DNA from 2 places in the Enterococcus sp. S86.2 genome. Region 1 is predicted to be linked to the other one. Evidence: predicted binding sites of a transcription regulator. Region 1 holds the regulator's gene; the other holds the start of a gene.

What was found. Region 1 encodes CtsR, which represses protease genes until heat stress. Its sites were predicted from a motif close to TTGGTCAAAAAAGGTCAAANA; they were not measured.
Region 2: the regulator CtsR is predicted to act here: its motif matches at 4,034-4,054, upstream of clpB (ATP-dependent chaperone ClpB).

The regions. Positions count from the first base shown of each region.
Region 1 covers NZ_CM206813.1:2,755,135-2,764,893, reverse strand. The annotation lists gene AC6R0T_RS13190 (sensor histidine kinase) at 1-239, opposite strand, end outside; gene croR (response regulator transcription factor CroR) at 229-918, opposite strand; rRNA gene AC6R0T_RS13180 (16S ribosomal RNA) at 1,661-3,220, shown strand; rRNA gene AC6R0T_RS13175 (23S ribosomal RNA) at 3,455-6,368, shown strand; rRNA gene rrf (5S ribosomal RNA) at 6,447-6,562, shown strand; tRNA gene AC6R0T_RS13165 (tRNA-Val) at 6,571-6,643, shown strand; tRNA gene AC6R0T_RS13160 (tRNA-Lys) at 6,647-6,719, shown strand; tRNA gene AC6R0T_RS13155 (tRNA-Leu) at 6,730-6,811, shown strand; tRNA gene AC6R0T_RS13150 (tRNA-Thr) at 6,818-6,890, shown strand; tRNA gene AC6R0T_RS13145 (tRNA-Gly) at 6,901-6,972, shown strand; tRNA gene AC6R0T_RS13140 (tRNA-Leu) at 6,993-7,078, shown strand; tRNA gene AC6R0T_RS13135 (tRNA-Arg) at 7,089-7,162, shown strand; tRNA gene AC6R0T_RS13130 (tRNA-Pro) at 7,182-7,255, shown strand; tRNA gene AC6R0T_RS13125 (tRNA-Arg) at 7,327-7,400, shown strand; gene AC6R0T_RS13120 (CtsR family transcriptional regulator) at 7,809-8,276, shown strand; gene AC6R0T_RS13115 (ATP-dependent Clp protease ATP-binding subunit) at 8,282-9,759, shown strand, end outside.
Region 2 covers NZ_CM206813.1:1,633,680-1,643,438, reverse strand. The annotation lists gene AC6R0T_RS07655 (SpaA isopeptide-forming pilin-related protein) at 1-2,032, shown strand, start outside; gene AC6R0T_RS07650 (pilin N-terminal domain-containing protein) at 2,034-3,452, shown strand; gene AC6R0T_RS07645 (hypothetical protein) at 3,557-3,976, shown strand; gene clpB (ATP-dependent chaperone ClpB) at 4,178-6,784, shown strand; gene AC6R0T_RS07635 (hypothetical protein) at 6,939-7,394, shown strand; gene AC6R0T_RS07630 (GNAT family N-acetyltransferase) at 7,566-8,786, opposite strand; gene lepA (translation elongation factor 4) at 8,959-9,759, shown strand, end outside.

The DNA.
Region 1 (9,759 bases):
TTCCAGAAAAAGTCAGAATCAAGCCGGTGGGCAAAAATATTTTTAGAATCCCAAATGGCGTTTTCCAGAGAAGGGGAGTTTTTAATAATCGAAGCTAAGACTACTAAAACAGCTACGTTTACTAATAGTAGTAAGATAATCGTAACAATTCCCTCAGCCAAAAGTTCGCTGATTTCTTTTGATGTCAAAGTTATGCGTTTTTTCTTTTCGACTTTGCGTTGTCTGCTTTTATTTTGCATCGATCTTATAGCCAACACCCCAAACTGTTTGGATCACTTTTTCGCCGCCAGTGGCTTCTTCGATTTTATCTCGCAAGTGACTCACGTGGACCATTACGGTTTTAGCTGAAACAACACTTTCTTGTTTCCAAACGCGTTCAAAGATTTCATCGGCACTAAAGACGCGATTTGGATGAGAAGCCAATAGATATAAAATACCAAATTCCAACGCTGTTAGTTGTATCTCTTTACCATCCATTGTTTTCACTTCATGGGAATCTTTATTAATGATTAATGAATTTACTTCTAGAATATCAGGTTGATCTGGCGTAACTTGCATTTTTGTTCGGCGTAAAAGAGATTTTACTCGGGCCATAACTTCCAATGGATTGAATGGTTTTGTTACGTAATCGTCAGCGCCTGCAACTAATCCTTTAATTTTATCCATGTCGGTTGTCTTAGCCGTTAACATAATAATCGGAATTTGTGATTCCTTGCGTAGCTCTTTGACAACTTGCATCCCGTCTTTTTCGGGCATCATGATATCTAAAATCATTAACTCAATATCGGGATTTGTGCGGATTTTTGACAGGGCTTCTTTACCATCATAAGCTTTGACCGCTTCGTAACCTTCATTGTGAATATAAATGCTCAATAACTCGACAATCTCTTTGTCATCATCAGCAACTAAAATTTTCATCATAAAAAATCCTCCTGTATTAAAAATAATTTGTTCTTTCTATAGAAGAAAAGATTTGTAAAACAAATTTAAGTAGAAAAATTTACCGTACTTTCTACAGCTATAGTATCAAAAAAGTGCTAAAGAAAACACTCAGAGCCCCTTTTTAACGATTCCTTAAAAATCAGCTTCAAAAAATTAACGAACGAAATTTCATTTAACCTAGTTTTAAAAAGTTTTATTTCAGAAAAATCACGAACGATTTTCCGTCGTTTCAAATCTATAGTTTAGAGTTGTGAAAAATGTTGTTAAATCAATAAGTTTTCGTTGACTTAAACTTTCAAAGTTGGTATATTATTACTTGTCCTTGAGAACGAGATTCTTAAGAAAACAAACTTTGAAAAAAGTTAAAAAAAGTTGTTGACAGTTGCTACAACGACTGTTAAACTAACGAAGTTGCTTGATGAGCGGCGAACTTCTGAAATATCATTTCAAAAAGTTTTTAAAACTTTTTGAAAAAAACAGTTGACAGAAATTAAGTCAGCTGATAAGATATAAGAGTTGCTGAAACATTTCAAAAAGCAACCAACTGCAAGTTAGATAAATACATTTAACTTTGCAAGTAGACCTTTGAAAACTGAACAAAGCAAGCAAACGAACCAATGTGTAGGGCGCTTCTTTTATAGAAGCAAACAACATGCAAGCAATAGCTAGCAAAGTTAATTTTTATTTGAGCTTAACAGTCTATGACTGTTCAAACACTTTTTATGAGAGTTTGATCCTGGCTCAGGACGAACGCTGGCGGCGTGCCTAATACATGCAAGTCGAACGCTTCTTTTTCCACCGGAGCTTGCTCCACCGGAAAAAGAGGAGTGGCGAACGGGTGAGTAACACGTGGGTAACCTACCCTCAAGCGGGGGATAACACTTGGAAACAGGTGCTAATACCGCATAACAATACCAAACACATGTTTAGTATTTGAAAGGCGCTTTTGCGTCACTTGAGGATGGACCCGCGGTGCATTAGCTAGTTGGTGAGGTAACGGCTCACCAAGGCCACGATGCATAGCCGACCTGAGAGGGTGATCGGCCACACTGGGACTGAGACACGGCCCAGACTCCTACGGGAGGCAGCAGTAGGGAATCTTCGGCAATGGACGAAAGTCTGACCGAGCAACGCCGCGTGAGTGAAGAAGGTTTTCGGATCGTAAAACTCTGTTGTTAGAGAAGAACAAGGATGAGAGTAAAATGTTCATCCCTTGACGGTATCTAACCAGAAAGCCACGGCTAACTACGTGCCAGCAGCCGCGGTAATACGTAGGTGGCAAGCGTTGTCCGGATTTATTGGGCGTAAAGCGAGCGCAGGCGGTTTCTTAAGTCTGATGTGAAAGCCCCCGGCTCAACCGGGGAGGGTCATTGGAAACTGGGAGACTTGAGTGCAGAAGAGGAGAGTGGAATTCCATGTGTAGCGGTGAAATGCGTAGATATATGGAGGAACACCAGTGGCGAAGGCGGCTCTCTGGTCTGTAACTGACGCTGAGGCTCGAAAGCGTGGGGAGCAAACAGGATTAGATACCCTGGTAGTCCACGCCGTAAACGATGAGTGCTAAGTGTTGGAGGGTTTCCGCCCTTCAGTGCTGCAGCAAACGCATTAAGCACTCCGCCTGGGGAGTACGACCGCAAGGTTGAAACTCAAAGGAATTGACGGGGGCCCGCACAAGCGGTGGAGCATGTGGTTTAATTCGAAGCAACGCGAAGAACCTTACCAGGTCTTGACATCCTTTGACCACTCTAGAGATAGAGCTTCCCCTTCGGGGGCAAAGTGACAGGTGGTGCATGGTTGTCGTCAGCTCGTGTCGTGAGATGTTGGGTTAAGTCCCGCAACGAGCGCAACCCTTATTGTTAGTTGCCATCATTTAGTTGGGCACTCTAGCGAGACTGCCGGTGACAAACCGGAGGAAGGTGGGGATGACGTCAAATCATCATGCCCCTTATGACCTGGGCTACACACGTGCTACAATGGGAAGTACAACGAGTTGCGAAGTCGCGAGGCTAAGCTAATCTCTTAAAGCTTCTCTCAGTTCGGATTGTAGGCTGCAACTCGCCTACATGAAGCCGGAATCGCTAGTAATCGCGGATCAGCACGCCGCGGTGAATACGTTCCCGGGCCTTGTACACACCGCCCGTCACACCACGAGAGTTTGTAACACCCGAAGTCGGTGAGGTAACCTTTATGGAGCCAGCCGCCTAAGGTGGGATAGATGATTGGGGTGAAGTCGTAACAAGGTAGCCGTATCGGAAGGTGCGGCTGGATCACCTCCTTTCTAAGGAATATTACGGAAACTACACAGTTTGTAACTTGTCTTTGTTCAGTTTTGAGAGGTCTACTCTCAAACATTTTATTTTGTTCATTGAAAACTGGATACTTGAAGAAAAAATCAAAACAAACCGAGAACACCGCGTTGAATGAGTTTTTTAATAAGTTCAATTGCTTATTTTCTTGAGTAAGCTTCTATCGCTAGAAGAACTGCTCAAAACCAGACCGTAAGGTCTTATAAGGTTAAGTGAATAAGGGCGCACGGTGGATGCCTTGGCACTAGGAGCCGATGAAGGACGGGACTAACACCGATATGCTTTGGGGAGCTGTAAGTAAGCTATGATCCAGAGATTTCCGAATGGGGGAACCCAACATCTTTTATAGGATGTTACGTATACGTGAATACATAGCGTATACGAGGTAGACGCAGAGAACTGAAACATCTAAGTACCTGCAGGAAGAGAAAGAAAAATCGATTCCCCAAGTAGCGGCGAGCGAAAAGGGAACAGCCCAAACCAAGATGCTTGCATCTTGGGGTTGTAGGACTCCAATATGGTAGTTCTTTCAGATAGTCGAATGACTTGGAAAAGTCAGTCAAAGAGGGTAAAAACCCCGTAGGCGAAATTTGGAAGGCACCTAGGAGGATCCTGAGTACGGCGGAACACGAGGAATTCCGTCGGAATCCGGGAGGACCATCTCCCAAGGCTAAATACTCCCTAGTGACCGATAGTGAACCAGTACCGTGAGGGAAAGGTGAAAAGCACCCCGGAAGGGGAGTGAAATAGATCCTGAAACCGTGTGCCTACAACAAGTTAGAGCCCGTTAATGGGTGATAGCGTGCCTTTTGTAGAATGAACCGGCGAGTTACGATTGCATGCGAGGTTAAGTTGAAGAGACGGAGCCGCAGCGAAAGCGAGTCTGAATAGGGCGAATGAGTATGTAGTCGTAGACCCGAAACCATGTGATCTACCCATGTCCAGGTTGAAGGTGCGGTAAAACGCACTGGAGGACCGAACCCACGTACGTTGAAAAGTGCGGGGATGAGGTGTGGGTAGCGGAGAAATTCCAAACGAACTTGGAGATAGCTGGTTCTCTCCGAAATAGCTTTAGGGCTAGCGTCGAAGTTAAGAATGATGGAGGTAGAGCACTGTTTGGACTAGGGGCCCATCTCGGGTTACCGAATTCAGATAAACTCCGAATGCCATTCATTTATATTCGGCAGTCAGACTGTGAGTGATAAGATCCATAGTCGAAAGGGAAACAGCCCAGACCACCAGCTAAGGTCCCAAAATGTATGTTAAGTGGAAAAGGATGTGGGGTTGCACAGACAACTAGGATGTTGGCTCAGAAGCAGCCACCATTTAAAGAGTGCGTAATAGCTCACTAGTCGAGTGACCCTGCGCCGAAAATGTACCGGGGCTAAACATACTACCGAAGCTGTGGAGTACACCGAAGGTGTATTGGTAGGAGAGCGTTCTAAGGGCGTTGAAGGTAGATCGTGAGGACTGCTGGAGCGCTTAGAAGTGAGAATGCCGGTATGAGTAGCGAAAGACAGGTGAGAATCCTGTCCACCGAATGACTAAGGTTTCCTGGGGAAGGCTCGTCCGCCCAGGGTTAGTCGGGACCTAAGCCGAGGCCGATAGGCGTAGGCGATGGACAACAGGTTGATATTCCTGTACCCGTTGTATTTGTTTGAGCAATGGAGGGACGCAGGAGGCTAAGAAGTGCAGACTGATGGATATGTCTGTTCAAGCAGTAAGTCTTGAGATGAGTCAAATGCTTATTTCTATAAGGACAAGCTGTGATGAGGAGGGAAATAATAGTACCGAAGCTTCTGATGTCACACTGCCGAGAAAAGCTTCTAGTGAGAAGACAACGGCCCGTACCGCAAACCGACACAGGTAGTCGAGGAGAGAATCCTAAGGTGAGCGAGAGAACTCTCGTTAAGGAACTCGGCAAAATGACCCCGTAACTTCGGGAGAAGGGGTGCTGACCGCAAGGTCAGCCGCAGTGAATAGGCCCAAGCGACTGTTTATCAAAAACACAGGTCTCTGCAAAATCGAAAGATGAAGTATAGGGGCTGACGCCTGCCCGGTGCTGGAAGGTTAAGAGGAGTGCTTAGCGTAAGCGAAGGTACGAATTGAAGCCCCAGTAAACGGCGGCCGTAACTATAACGGTCCTAAGGTAGCGAAATTCCTTGTCGGGTAAGTTCCGACCCGCACGAAAGGCGTAACGATTTGGGCACTGTCTCAACGAGAGACTCGGTGAAATTTTAGTACCTGTGAAGATGCAGGTTACCCGCGACAGGACGGAAAGACCCCATGGAGCTTTACTGTAGTTTGATATTGAGTGTCTGTACCACATGTACAGGATAGGTAGGAGCCGTAGAGATCGGGACGCTAGTTTCGAAGGAGGCAATGGTGGGATACTACCCTTGTGTTATGGCCACTCTAACCCGCACCACTAATCGTGGTGGGAGACAGTGTCAGATGGGCAGTTTGACTGGGGCGGTCGCCTCCTAAAAGGTAACGGAGGCGCCCAAAGGTTCCCTCAGAATGGTTGGAAATCATTCGCAGAGTGTAAAGGCAGAAGGGAGCTTGACTGCGAGACTTACAAGTCGAGCAGGGACGAAAGTCGGGCTTAGTGATCCGGTGGTTCCGCATGGAAGGGCCATCGCTCAACGGATAAAAGCTACCCTGGGGATAACAGGCTTATCTCCCCCAAGAGTCCACATCGACGGGGAGGTTTGGCACCTCGATGTCGGCTCGTCGCATCCTGGGGCTGTAGTCGGTCCCAAGGGTTGGGCTGTTCGCCCATTAAAGCGGCACGCGAGCTGGGTTCAGAACGTCGTGAGACAGTTCGGTCCCTATCCGTCGCGGGCGTTGGAAATTTGAGAGGAGCTGTCCTTAGTACGAGAGGACCGGGATGGACTTACCGCTGGTGTACCAGTTGTCTCGCCAGAGGCATCGCTGGGTAGCTATGTAGGGAAGGGATAAACGCTGAAAGCATCTAAGTGTGAAGCCCACCTCAAGATGAGATTTCCCATTTCTTAAAGAAAGTAAGATCCCTGAGAGAAGATCAGGTAGATAGGTCAGGAGTGGAAGTACAGTGATGTATGGAGCGGACTGATACTAATCGATCGAGGGCTTAACCAAAGTAAAAGAAAACTCGGAAGAGTTTTGAAAAACTTCAAGATCCAGTTTTGAGTGAATGAAATTCACTTAATTAAATAGTGTGGTGGCGATAGCGAGAAGGATACACCTGTAACCATGCCGAACACAGAAGTTAAGCTTCTTAGCGCCGATTGTAGTGAAGGGTTTCCCTTTGTGAGAGTAGGACGTCGCCACGCGAACTTATGGGGGTTTAGCTCAGCTGGGAGAGCATCTGCCTTACAAGCAGAGGGTCAGCGGTTCGAACCCGTTAACCCCCATATGAGCCGTTAGCTCAGTTGGTAGAGCATCTGACTTTTAATCAGAGGGTCACAGGTTCGAGCCCTGTACGGCTCATAAGAAATATGCGGGTGTGGCGGAATTGGCAGACGCACCAGATTTAGGATCTGGCGCCTTACGGCGTGGGGGTTCAAGTCCCTTCACCCGCATAAAAGGCCGGCTTAGCTCAGTTGGTAGAGCATCTGATTTGTAATCAGAGGGTCGAGGGTTCAAGTCCTTTAGCCGGCATCAAAACCATGCGGAAATAGCTCAGTGGTAGAGCACCACCTTGCCAAGGTGGGGGTCGCGGGTTCGAACCCCGTTTTCCGCTTTACTTTAAAAAGTAAAAAAGCCGGGGTGGCGGAACTGGCAGACGCACAGGACTTAAAATCCTGCGGTGAGTGATCACCGTACCGGTTCGATTCCGGTCCTCGGCATTAGAAAGATGCGCCCATAGCTCAACTGGATAGAGTGTTTGACTACGGATCAAAAGGTTAGGGGTTCGACTCCTCTTGGGCGCGTAGTCTTTTTATTTTTTATCGGGAAGTAGCTCAGCTTGGTAGAGCACTTGGTTTGGGACCAAGGGGTCGCAGGTTCGAATCCTGTCTTCCCGATTTTTTTATTTTAGGCTTTATTTCTAAATGAATTTAAGCTATAATGTTGTCAGACTTAATTTAATATTTATGCGCCCATAGCTCAACTGGATAGAGTGTTTGACTACGGATCAAAAGGTTAGGGGTTCGACTCCTCTTGGGCGCGTCTTAACGAAATCATATTAAGGATTTCGTTTTTTTGTATATCAAAATAGTTCTATCAAGGACAAAATTTTATTAGCTACGATAAAAAAATTATATGATTTTGTTTTAAAAAATAGACAAGCTAGTAAATTATTCAGTGAATTGTAAGGAAAAATAGTATGTGATTAGTTCAAATTAATGTATGAATATTCATTGTGTTAGATTTTTTACTTTTGTGAAAGTTGCGGTAAAATAGAGAAGTAACTTTTATTTCCTATAAAAAAGTTACGAAGCAGTTCGTGTGTACGTGTTTTATTTTTTCTTCCGCTAATTCTTAAAGGAATGTTGTGATTCAGTCATGTTCCTTTAATTATCCAGCTAAGTTGGGTATAATTAAGGTCAGAATTAGTCAAGGGAGGGAAATCGCATTATGAGTCGTCACAACACTTCTGATTTAATTGAAGCTTATTTGAAAAAAATTTTGGAAGATAGCGAAATGATTGAAATCCGTCGCACCGAGATGGCTGATTTATTCAACTGTGTACCATCCCAAATTAATTATGTCATTAATACGCGTTTCACAATTCAACGGGGCTATGTTGTTGAAAGTAAGCGCGGTGGCGGTGGCTATATTAGAATTGAAAAAATCAAAATTTCTGACAATCATCGCTTTTTAGAGCAAGTAGATCAACTTTTTGTCGATACACTGGGAGAAAAAGATGCTTTAGCCATTATTCAAAAGCTATACGAAGAAGATATTTTAACCAAAACAGAAGGTAATTTAATTTTAGCGGCTTTGGCTAAAAGTACGCTGGGACGTTTTAAAAATGAAAATGAAATTCGAGCTGGCATGTTACATGCAGTGCTAGAGCGATTAAGTTATGAGGATAGGAAGTGAGTCAGATGGATGAATTATTTACAGAAAAAGCCAAGGCGGTCTTGACGATTGCCCAAGAAGAAGCAAAAACTTTCAAACATCAGTCAGTCGGTTCAGAACATCTACTGTTGGCTTTGATTATTGAACAAGATGGTATTGCTGGAAAAGTGTTACGGGAAATGAGCGTTACTGAAACAGATGTTAGAGAAGAAATTGAGCATTTAACTGGCTATGGCACGATGAAATCTTATCCGGCTGGAGTTTACTTACCGTATTCACCACGGGCAAAACAAATTTTTGCCTATGCAGGTGACGAAGCAAAACGCTTAGGCGCTCCGAATATTGGCACAGAGCATTTACTACTGGGACTTTTACGCGATGATGAAATTCTTGCTTCTCGCATCATGGTCAACCTTGGTTTGAGCTTAGCTAGAATGCGCCAACTTTTGAAAAAGAAAATGGGCGTAAGTGAAAGCAAGGCACCCAATAACGGGTTAGGAGGACGCCGCAGACAAGCGCCTCAGGGTACAAAAGGCATGCAGCAAGGTACGCCGACGCTAGACGGCTTAGCTCGGGATTTAACGAAGCTTGCCAGAGAAAACCGCCTCGATCCCGTGGTAGGCCGCAGTAAAGAAGTAAAACGTCTGATTCAAATCCTCTCGCGCAGAACGAAAAATAATCCTGTTTTAGTGGGGGAACCTGGTGTTGGGAAAACAGCTATTGCAGAAGGTTTAGCGCAACAGATTGTACGGGGCGAAGTTCCGGAAGATATGCAGCAAAAACGTTTGATGATGCTGGATATGGGTTCTCTTGTAGCGGGTACGAAATATCGTGGTGAATTTGAAGACCGGATGAAAAAAATCATTGATGAAATTTATCATGACGGGCAAATTATCTTATTCATCGACGAGCTGCATACTTTGATTGGTGCCGGCGGAGCTGAAGGGGCCATTGATGCTTCCAATATTTTGAAACCGGCTTTAGCTCGTGGCGAGTTACAAACAATTGGTGCCACCACGCTAGATGAATATCAAAAGTATATTGAAAAAGATTCTGCATTGGAACGTCGTTTTGCTCGTGTGCAAGTCGATGAGCCAACGCCAGAAGAGGCCGAAGAGATCTTAAGAGGCTTGCGTCCTCGTTACGAAGAACATCATGGTGTTGAAATCTCTGATGAAGCATTACATGCGGCTGTCCAGTTGTCTGTTCGCTATATCAATTCGCGGCAGTTACCAGATAAGGCAATTGATTTAATGGATGAGTCTTCAGCAAAAGTACGTTTGGATAAAGCAGATGAACCTTCTGAAATTATCGGTTTGCAAGAAGACATTGCAAATCTGATGAGTGAAAAAGAAGAAGCAATTCAAAATCAAAACTTTGAAGCGGCAGCTCGTTTACGCCAAAAAGAGAAAAAGTTAAGTCAACGTTTGGCAGAATTAGCCTTTGCGGAAACAAAAGAAGCCTCTGGTTTTGCTGACCGTGTGACAGCAGAAGATGTCGCAAC
Region 2 (9,759 bases), 1.1 Mb from region 1:
TGGTGGTGCAACCTTTGCAACGGCTGCTGTAACATTTCCAATGGCAGGTACAACCCACAAATATAAATTTGGCTCAACTCAAGGACGCGCCTGGAACACCTTTGCAAGTTCTAGTTTGGCTCAAGTCAATCAGAATCCGCCAACCAAAACGGTGCAACCGCTAAAACAGTATCAAAAAGGTGATAATTGGAATAGTCCAACAGGGGGTGTGTCTGGATTTGAACAACGCTATTACAATGATTTAGATCGCTACAATGACGGCAACGATCCATGGTCATTACCAGAAAAATATCGTGTCAAGGGTCACGATGCAGATAAGGAAAGTGAATTAAGTGAAGGTGTTCCTCATAAGGATGCCCGTTATGTAGAAACTGGCCAGGAGCACTACTATTTTATTAACCAAGAAACAATTGATGTTAGTTCAAAATCATTAATCGTACCTAAACAATATATAATTGAAGATACGTTGCCAAAAGGAGTGGAACTTTCTGACAGTAATTGGAAAGATAGCCTAACACTTTATAATATTAACGGAAAAACAAAATTTGAAACGAAGGAAATTATAAATTGGAATCCTGTTTATACTGAGGTGAAAAAACTTTTTGAAGATGATTCAACCTATGACAGAAGTTCTGGTAAATTAACACTGATTTTGACGGAAGCGGCTTCTCGAGCAATTAACGAACAATCTGGTGAGGACGGCTTTTATGGAAAAGACTTTAGCCTACGCTTGAAAGTTAAAGTAACCAATACCGTAGATGATAAAATTAACGATTTAATGGAAAATAAAGCGAAAGTGACCTTTGTTTATGGCACTAAGGAAGGACAAAAACCAGCCTTTGAAACAAACCTGGTCCACACCAAAGTCCGCGATAATAAAACTGCGATTGAATTTGAAAAAATAGACGGTCAAGGTAATCTATTATCAGGTGTTGAATTTAAATTGTACGAAAGCAATGGGGAAACTGTTATAACTTCTGCAACATCTGCCGGTGGAAAAGTTAAATTTGATACACTGGTTGCTCCGGGTAACTATGTCATTAAAGAAACTAAAACTCTTGAGGGTTATAAGCCAATTGGCGATTTGAAAGTGACTGTTGATCAAAACTTAAATGTAACTATAAAAGACAGCGCCGATAAGCCGATAACGGATAATAAAGTTAAAAATCACTTGTATCCATTCCGATTAGAGCTACTAAAAACAGATGGATTTGGTAGCAAATTAGATGGTGTAACCTTTACATTAACAAAAGACGATAAGAAGTATACCACTAAATCAAAAGATGGCGGGAAGATCACATTTAATGAAGATTTGGAACCAGGAACGTACACGTTAACTGAAACAGAAACGCTTGATGGATACAGTCGCGTTGCTAATACTTGGAATATTGTAATCTCCGCTAAAGATAAGTCCGCCACTATCAATGGGGAAAAATTAACGGTAACTTACAATAAAGGCCAAAAACGCTGGCTAATAACACCAAATGATAAAATTGGTAAGATTGAAAATAAAATTAAAGCCTTTGAGTTGTCTATATTAAAAATTGATGAAGTCACAAAAAATCCATTATCAAATGCCACATTTGAATTGTTTGCTAAAGAAGACAACGAATTTAAAACACCATTAGCAGAAGCTACAACAGATGGTTCTGGGAAATCAGTTTTCAAAAAAGAGGGAAATGTTTATGAATTAGCAGCAGGAAAAACGTATCTTGTTAAAGAAAAAACTGCCCCCGAAGGTTATATCTTATTGGAACATCCATTTGAAGTTGAAATTAGTAAAAAAGGTGTTGTAACAATTACCTATAATGGAAAAACTACCACTGAAGAAGACTTTAAATATGAGCTTACAAAAGGAGATACAAATAAAAACACAATTGAATTGACAGCAAAAAATACCCCAGAAGGTAGCTTGCCAACAACTGGTGGTCAAGGTATTAAGAAATTTATGACACTCTCGCTAGTAGTTCTGGCAATTGTCGGAGGATTAGGCGCCTTTTATGTTTATCGTAATAAGAAAGGAGGCGCTTAAAATGAAAAAGATTATGACAAGCATACTAGCACTGTTACTGCTATTACCTTTAGTCTTTACTTTTACTAGTAATGGCGAAACTATCGTAGAGGCCGCCGATAATCCTGAAGAAGTGACAATTTATTTGCACAAACGAATTTTCCGTGATCTTCGTTGGAAAAATAATAAAGAGCTGGAAGATTGGGAGTATCAAAATGATGGTCTGCAAATTGTGGGTGAACAATTAACAGAGCAAGATAATACGTTACTAGAAAATTCACTACCGTTAAATGGTGCGATGTTTGATATTTACGATGCAACCCCTTGGTATAAAGATGTCAAAGAAAAAGGGCAACTGCCAAATGGAGTCAAAGTTTCTTCTCAAAAAGATTTCGTTGACTACATCGCAACTTTAGCCCGAAAAGAAGCAATTAAAATGGCGGAGGAGTCAAAATTAACTAAAGTAAACGCTCAAGCGATTGTTTCACAAAAAACGGAAATGCCTGATGGCCGGACGTTAGAAGGGATTGCAACATTCCCTAAATTACCAGTTAAAAGTGGTGATGAAGAGACAGCCTATTTGATTCTTGAAACAGGTCTGACAGAGAAAAAAGATTTAAATGTGGATATGGAAAAATTAGGCCGACCACTTTTAATCACCTTGCCAATTTATGTCAATAACGAAAGTCTAACGCAAATTCATCTTTATCCTAAAAATGTGGGCTATGTCCGTGATCCGTACTTCTTTAAATTTGGGCAACAAGCAAATGGTGAAGACCTAGGACCAATTGCCGGCGCAAAATTTGCAATATATCGTGAAGAGGATGGTAAGAAACTTTATCTGGACATGAGCGATGTTAATGACTTGAAGAACAAATGGGTGGAATCAGAAGATCCGCTCCATGACGATCGTGTTAATATTTTTGAGTCTGATAAAGATGGGTTGGTAAATACAGGTGCACGCTTTTTACCATCGGGAACCTTCTACTTTGAGGAATTGGAGAGTGCTGAAGGGTTTGTAATCGGCAATAAAGAAAAACGAATCAAAATTGAAGTTCCAGAATCTTGGTACGATGAAGATGGCAATTACTTACCAGTATTAATTGATGGACAACCAATGTTGGAAAATCCAGACGGTGAAGTTCCAGCTAAAGCGATGGAAGAAAAAACGCCTCGTGTCTATAATACGCAAGAAGAACCACCAACTGAATCTAGTGCCACTACACCAAGTGAACCAGCATCAACACCAGCAGAACCAACGAGAACTCGTGGTCGACTACCACAAACACTTGGCGAGTTGGTTGACACCGTTGCAACAACAGCGCGACGGATGTTACCAAAAACCAACGAAGGCAAAGCAGCCTTCTCATTATTCGGCGTTATATTAGCCGGTGGTGCAGTATTCTTATGGAAAAAGAAAAACGATAAAGACGATAAATAGCATACTGCAAAAAGATCGGAGGAATTTTCCTCCGATTTTTTTTGACATTATCTTTATTTTTTTCGTTGTTAAAGTGAGGGGAAGTGATCGAGGTGTATTTAGTCGTGAGTCCAAATCAATTAGGTTATTTTAAAGCAGAGACAACGGCAAGACGTTTGAAAGTTTTTCTAAAAGAAACCAAAGATGAAAGACGCTTTTTAACGTATTTACGTTTTATTGATGTTTGCAGTAAATTGTTTGTTAAGATAGCGCCTTTACGTCTTGAACTATATCAAGCAGAAGTTATTGCGATTTATCAAAATAAGCATTGGAACCACTTTATGATTGCTCATTTACATTATTTTCGAGCGCTTTTTTCAAATATTCAATGGTTTTATATGCTGCAAAAATTACGGCAATTTCAGCGACTGCTTCTCATTGCACAAATAGGGGAAAAGGCCATTCCTCATTTAGCCGAAATGATTGTTCCAGCGAGCACAAGTTTAAATAAAAATGGCTTGCAAGTGGTCTATGATTCCAGTTAGAAAGATCGGTCATTTTGTTAGTATTTCATAAATAATTTGCTAAATTTGAGAGCATTTTGTTTGACCATTACTGACCAAAGGCGTATTATTATATTGTGAGTAAAGGAACAATACTACGACATTCGTGCCAAAAAGGTGAGATAGTAGTATGATAAAAGTAGTTGAGCTCACAGTAAATTAATACTTTAGGAGGAATGGCAAATGAATATTGAAAAAATGACGACAACCTTACAAGAAGCTATCGCAGAAGCACAGCAAGTTGCGGTAACACGTCATCATCAAGAAATCGACATTGCTCATTTATGGAAAATTTTCTTACAACCAAATCATTTTGGACGTAATTTTTATACGGATGCTGGTGTGGATGTTGCATCTTTTGAAAGAGAAGTCGATCAGGCAATTGATGAATATCCAAGTGTAGCTGGTGGAAATGTAGCTTATGGTCAAAGCATGAGCCAAAATTTATTTAATCTATTAAATGAAGCAGACCAATTACGGGAAAGTTTCGGAGACGAATTTTTAGCCACTGAAATCGTAATTTTAGCATTAATGAAATTAAAAAATTATCGTTTGACGAAATATTTGGTGAACCAAGGAATTACGGAAAAAGAATTGCGCCACAATATTGAAGTAATGCGCGGAGGAGAAAAAGTGACCTCAAAAAATCAAGAAGAACAATATAAAGCATTGGAAAAATACGGTGTCGATTTAGTGCAACAAGTTAAAGCTGGTAAGATGGATCCTATTATTGGACGGGATGAAGAAATTCGTGATGTCATTCGGATTTTATCACGAAAAACAAAAAATAATCCTGTTTTAATCGGTGAGCCTGGGGTTGGTAAAACGGCTATCGTAGAAGGACTAGCCCAACGGATTGTGCGCAAAGATGTTCCAGAAAATTTAAAGGATAAAACGATTTTTTCTCTTGATATGGGTTCATTAATTGCCGGCGCTAAATTCCGTGGCGAATTTGAAGAGCGACTAAAAGCGGTTTTAAAAGAAGTGAAAAAAGCAGATGGGCGCATTATTCTTTTTATTGATGAAATTCACAACATCGTGGGGGCTGGCAAGACCGAAGGCAGCATGGATGCCGGAAACTTATTAAAGCCGATGCTTGCCCGTGGTGAATTGCATATGATTGGTGCTACAACATTAGATGAATATCGGCAATATATGGAAAAAGATAAGGCGCTAGAACGCCGGTTCCAAAAAGTTTTAGTCGCTGAACCAACAGTGGAAGATACGATCTCGATTTTACGGGGACTAAAAGAAAGATTTGAAATTCACCATAGCGTTAATATTCACGATAATGCTTTAGTTGCTGCTGCGACACTTTCTGATCGTTATATTACCGATCGATTTTTACCAGATAAAGCGATTGACTTAGTCGATGAAGCAAGTGCGACAATTCGTGTGGAAATGAATTCTATGCCGACAGAATTAGACCAAGTAACCAGACGTTTAATGCAACTTGAAATTGAAGAAGCAGCGTTGAAAAAAGAAAGCGATGACGCATCGAAAAAACGTTTAGAAATTTTGCAAGCAGAGTTGGCTGAACTTAGAGAAGAAGCAAACGCCATGAAGATGCAATGGGAAACTGAAAAAGAAGAAGTGAACCAGATTACCAATAAACGTTCTGAAATCGATAAGGCTAAGCATGAATTAGAAGATGCTGAAAATAATTATGACTTAGAACGTGCAGCCGTGCTCCGTCATGGAACCATTCCTCAATTAGAAAAGGAATTGGAAACACTAGAGGAAAAAGGGACCGACGATCATGTGCGCTTAGTGCAAGAATCGGTTACAGAAGAAGAAATTGCTGCTGTTGTCGGTCGTATGACCGGAATTCCCGTAACGAAATTAGTTGAAGGAGAACGGGAAAAACTAATGAAGCTAAACGAAACACTGCATAAACGGGTCATTGGTCAAGATGAGGCCGTCAATGCGGTAAGTGATGCGGTAATTCGTTCTCGTGCGGGTTTACAAGATCCCAATCGTCCATTAGGTTCTTTCTTGTTCTTAGGACCAACCGGCGTTGGTAAAACAGAATTAGCAAAAGCGTTAGCTGAAAACTTGTTTGATTCAGAAGACCATATGGTGCGAATTGACATGAGTGAATACATGGAAAAGCATGCGGTCTCACGTTTGGTTGGTGCACCTCCAGGCTATGTCGGCTATGAAGAAGGTGGCCAATTAACAGAAGCTGTTCGTCGCAATCCCTATACCATTGTTCTTCTAGATGAAATAGAAAAAGCACATCCGGATGTCTTTAATATTTTATTACAAGTTTTAGACGATGGTCGCTTGACGGATTCAAAAGGACGGGTAGTAGACTTTAAAAATACAGTCATGATTATGACAAGTAACATCGGTTCACAGTTTTTATTAGAAGGTGTGACAGAAGAAGGCACGATTAAAGAAGATGTGAAAGAGCAAGTCATGAATTTATTACGGGGCCACTTCAAACCAGAATTCTTAAATCGGATTGACGATACAATCTTATTTACACCACTAAGCCTTGAAGACGTAAAAGGAATTGTCGATAAAATAATCGCACAATTGTCCAAGCGCTTAGAAGATCAAGAAATCGTCCTAGAAATTAATGAAGCTGCCAAAGTTTGGATTGCTGAAAATGCATATGAACCAGCATATGGTGCGCGGCCTTTGCGACGCTTTATTACCCGTGAGGTGGAAACGCCACTGGCTAAAGAAATTGTGTCTGGTCGAGTTTTGCCAAAGACCAAAGTCACTATCAGTCTTTTAAATGACCAATTGGTTTTTCAAAATGAAGCAATGGCAGAAAAATAAGAAAAAAGATAAATTGTGTTAAATGGAAAGTGTCATTTACAAAAAGGGAACCAGACTGTGATGTCTGGTTTTTTTTTTGTAGGTGACGAATTACTAGGTGAAAAATCCATTCTCCACTATAATTAGAAAAAAGAGGATAAAAGGAGATAGTCAAATGGAAATAAAAACGCAGATTGTACCAGAAGTGTTGTTGTTAGAAAAAGAACAAGAAATCGATGCGGAGGATTTTGGTACAGCATTGGCAGATGCCTATGAAGAAATGGCGACAGCCCTTCTTAGTGCCGGTGTGGCAGTCAAAGGAGAACCTTTCGTTCATTATTTAGCAGTCGAAAGTAAAGGTGAAATTCACACTGACCCTTTAAAAGTCGGATTTTGTTTGCCAATTGAAAAAGAATTTTCTGTTGCATCATCTTTAAAAATCAGAAAACGGCCAGCTTTTAATGCTGCCGTAGCCAGCTTTTTAGAAGATGATAACGATAGTGAATTAATTTATCGCTTGCTTTTAGAAGAAATAGAAAAAGAAAAAGGCACATTTACCTATGAAAGCTATGAGTATTATGAAGAAGTTGCAGGAAAAGCAGAAACCATTATTCAATTACCCTATCTGTAAAATCGATAAGAGTAAAAGTTGCCCAGTGTAAAATGCATCTGTAATTTGCAAATGGACCTGTGATAAGCTGATAAGCCTATCACAGGTCCATTATTACAAATTAAAAGGGTTCCATAAGTAGCAGATTACGTTTATTTTATTAGCGTAAATAAGTACCACGTATTTTTTTGTTTAGAAATAATCACTAAAGTAAGCTTCCATGTCGGGGATAATTTGTTCTAATAAATGAATTGTTTTCTTGCTAGCGGCTTGTAGACGTTCAATGCGGTATAAATAAGAAGCGCGGCGATAATTCATTAAAAGACAGCTTAAAGTTTGAATATCAATTGTGACACTTGGTCCTATAGCAACACCTTTTTGAATTACAACTTCATCATCTTTGCCCATAACAGAAAAAGTATCATTGTTCCAATCCGCAATGGGATCGGTCACGACAAAGTGAAAAGCACCGTCAAAAGATTCAAAAGGAAATCTTTTTAAAAACTCTGCAACATCCACAATTCTAGCCATGTAATAAGGTTCGATTGTTTCCGTAATTTGACTATCTTCTAGTAAAAAGGCCAATGGTTCGTTTTTATAAATGTCTCCTTTTACCCAATAAACCATCGAAAAATGCGCAGAAATAAAATTCCATAAGCCGTTGCGAGCTTCTTGATTTAAATAAAACATCTCTTTAACATGAAAAATTTCTTCGGCGACCCAATAAAATAAAACGCCCGTTGGCTTACCAGCGCCGTCATAATAAATTGCGGCAGTCCGTTCCTCTTCATTTTCATAACGCCAGTATTCTTCCCAATGAAAATGACTGCGTTTTAAAGCACCATGATTTTGCTTGGCAAAAGTATCGTAAACAGCAAAAACATCGGGATGATCTACATTTTGACGTTCTACCATTCCAGGGACATCTACTTGTTTGGGTAATTGGGTGTCACGAATTTTAAACGTCAATTTGTCTGACATAATTTCCCAACCTTTACGGCGATAGTAGGGGATGTTATAAGGATAAAGGTAAGAAATCCATTGTTTATCTTCGCGCATTGTTTCCAGTGCTTTTTTCACTAAATCTTGCATTAGCCCGTGACCGGCATATTCTGGATAGGTGCCAACACCTGTGATGCCTCCCATTTTGTATGCAGCACCATGAATATTTACTTCACAAGGATAAATGGCAATTTGAGAGATCAACTGCTCTTTGTGAAACCAGCCAAATACTTTTGATAACTCTAAAATCGGCTTTTTTGATTTGATCATTTCTTTTTTACTATCAAAGCCGCTTTCTTCAATATCTGATTCTGTGATTTGAAAAACATAACTTAATAACTCGTTAAATTGATCAACATCTTTTTCTTCCACCGGTAGAATTTGTAATTCGTCGCGAAAGTGTTCCTCCATAATTTCAACTCCAATTTTTGTTCTTAGTTTTAGTATAACAAAGATTGGCAAATTTGTTGTTTTTGAGATGGGGAAAACTCTTTAAATATCTAAGTTTCGTTGGTATAATGAAAAGGCTGAAGTTAGCAGACCGCAGGGATTTTGTCGCGGTAATAAAGAAATGAGGGTATATATGAATCTAGCAGAAATGAAAAAAAGACAGGAAATGATTCGGAATTTCTCCATCATTGCCCATATTGACCACGGAAAATCCACGTTGGCAGACCGTATTTTAGAGCAAACCCATACGGTGACGAGTCGGGAAATGCAAGATCAATTGCTAGACTCAATGGATTTGGAAAGAGAACGTGGTATAACGATTAAATTAAATGCCGTTGAATTAAATTACACAGCCAAAGACGGTCAAACGTATATTTTCCACTTGATTGACACGCCCGGACACGTCGATTTTACTTACGAAGTTTCCCGCAGTTTAGCTGCTTGTGAAGGTGCTGTTTTAGTAGTCGATGCCGCACAAGGGATTGAAGCGCAAACTTTGGCCAATGTTTATTTGGCATTAGATAATGACTTGGAGATTTTACCGGTTATTAATAAAATCGATTTACCTGCTGCTGATCCAGAACGCGTGCGTCAAGAAATTGAAGATGTTATCGGTATTGATGCCAGTGAAGCAGTTTTGGCTTCAGCCAAAGCCGGCATTGGCATTGAAGAAATTTTAGAGCAAGTCGTTGAATATGTTCCTGCCCCAAGTGGCGATTTAAACGCACCATTAAAAGCGTTGATTTTTGACTCGATTTACGATTCATATCGTGGGGTCGTTTTAAATGTGCGGGTAATGGACGGTGTTGTTAAACCAGGAGATAAAATTCAATTAATGAGTAACGGTAAAACATTTGATGTAACAGAAGTCGGGGTCTTTTCACCAAAAGCGATTGCCCGAGATTATTTAATGGTAGGAGACGTAGGGTATATC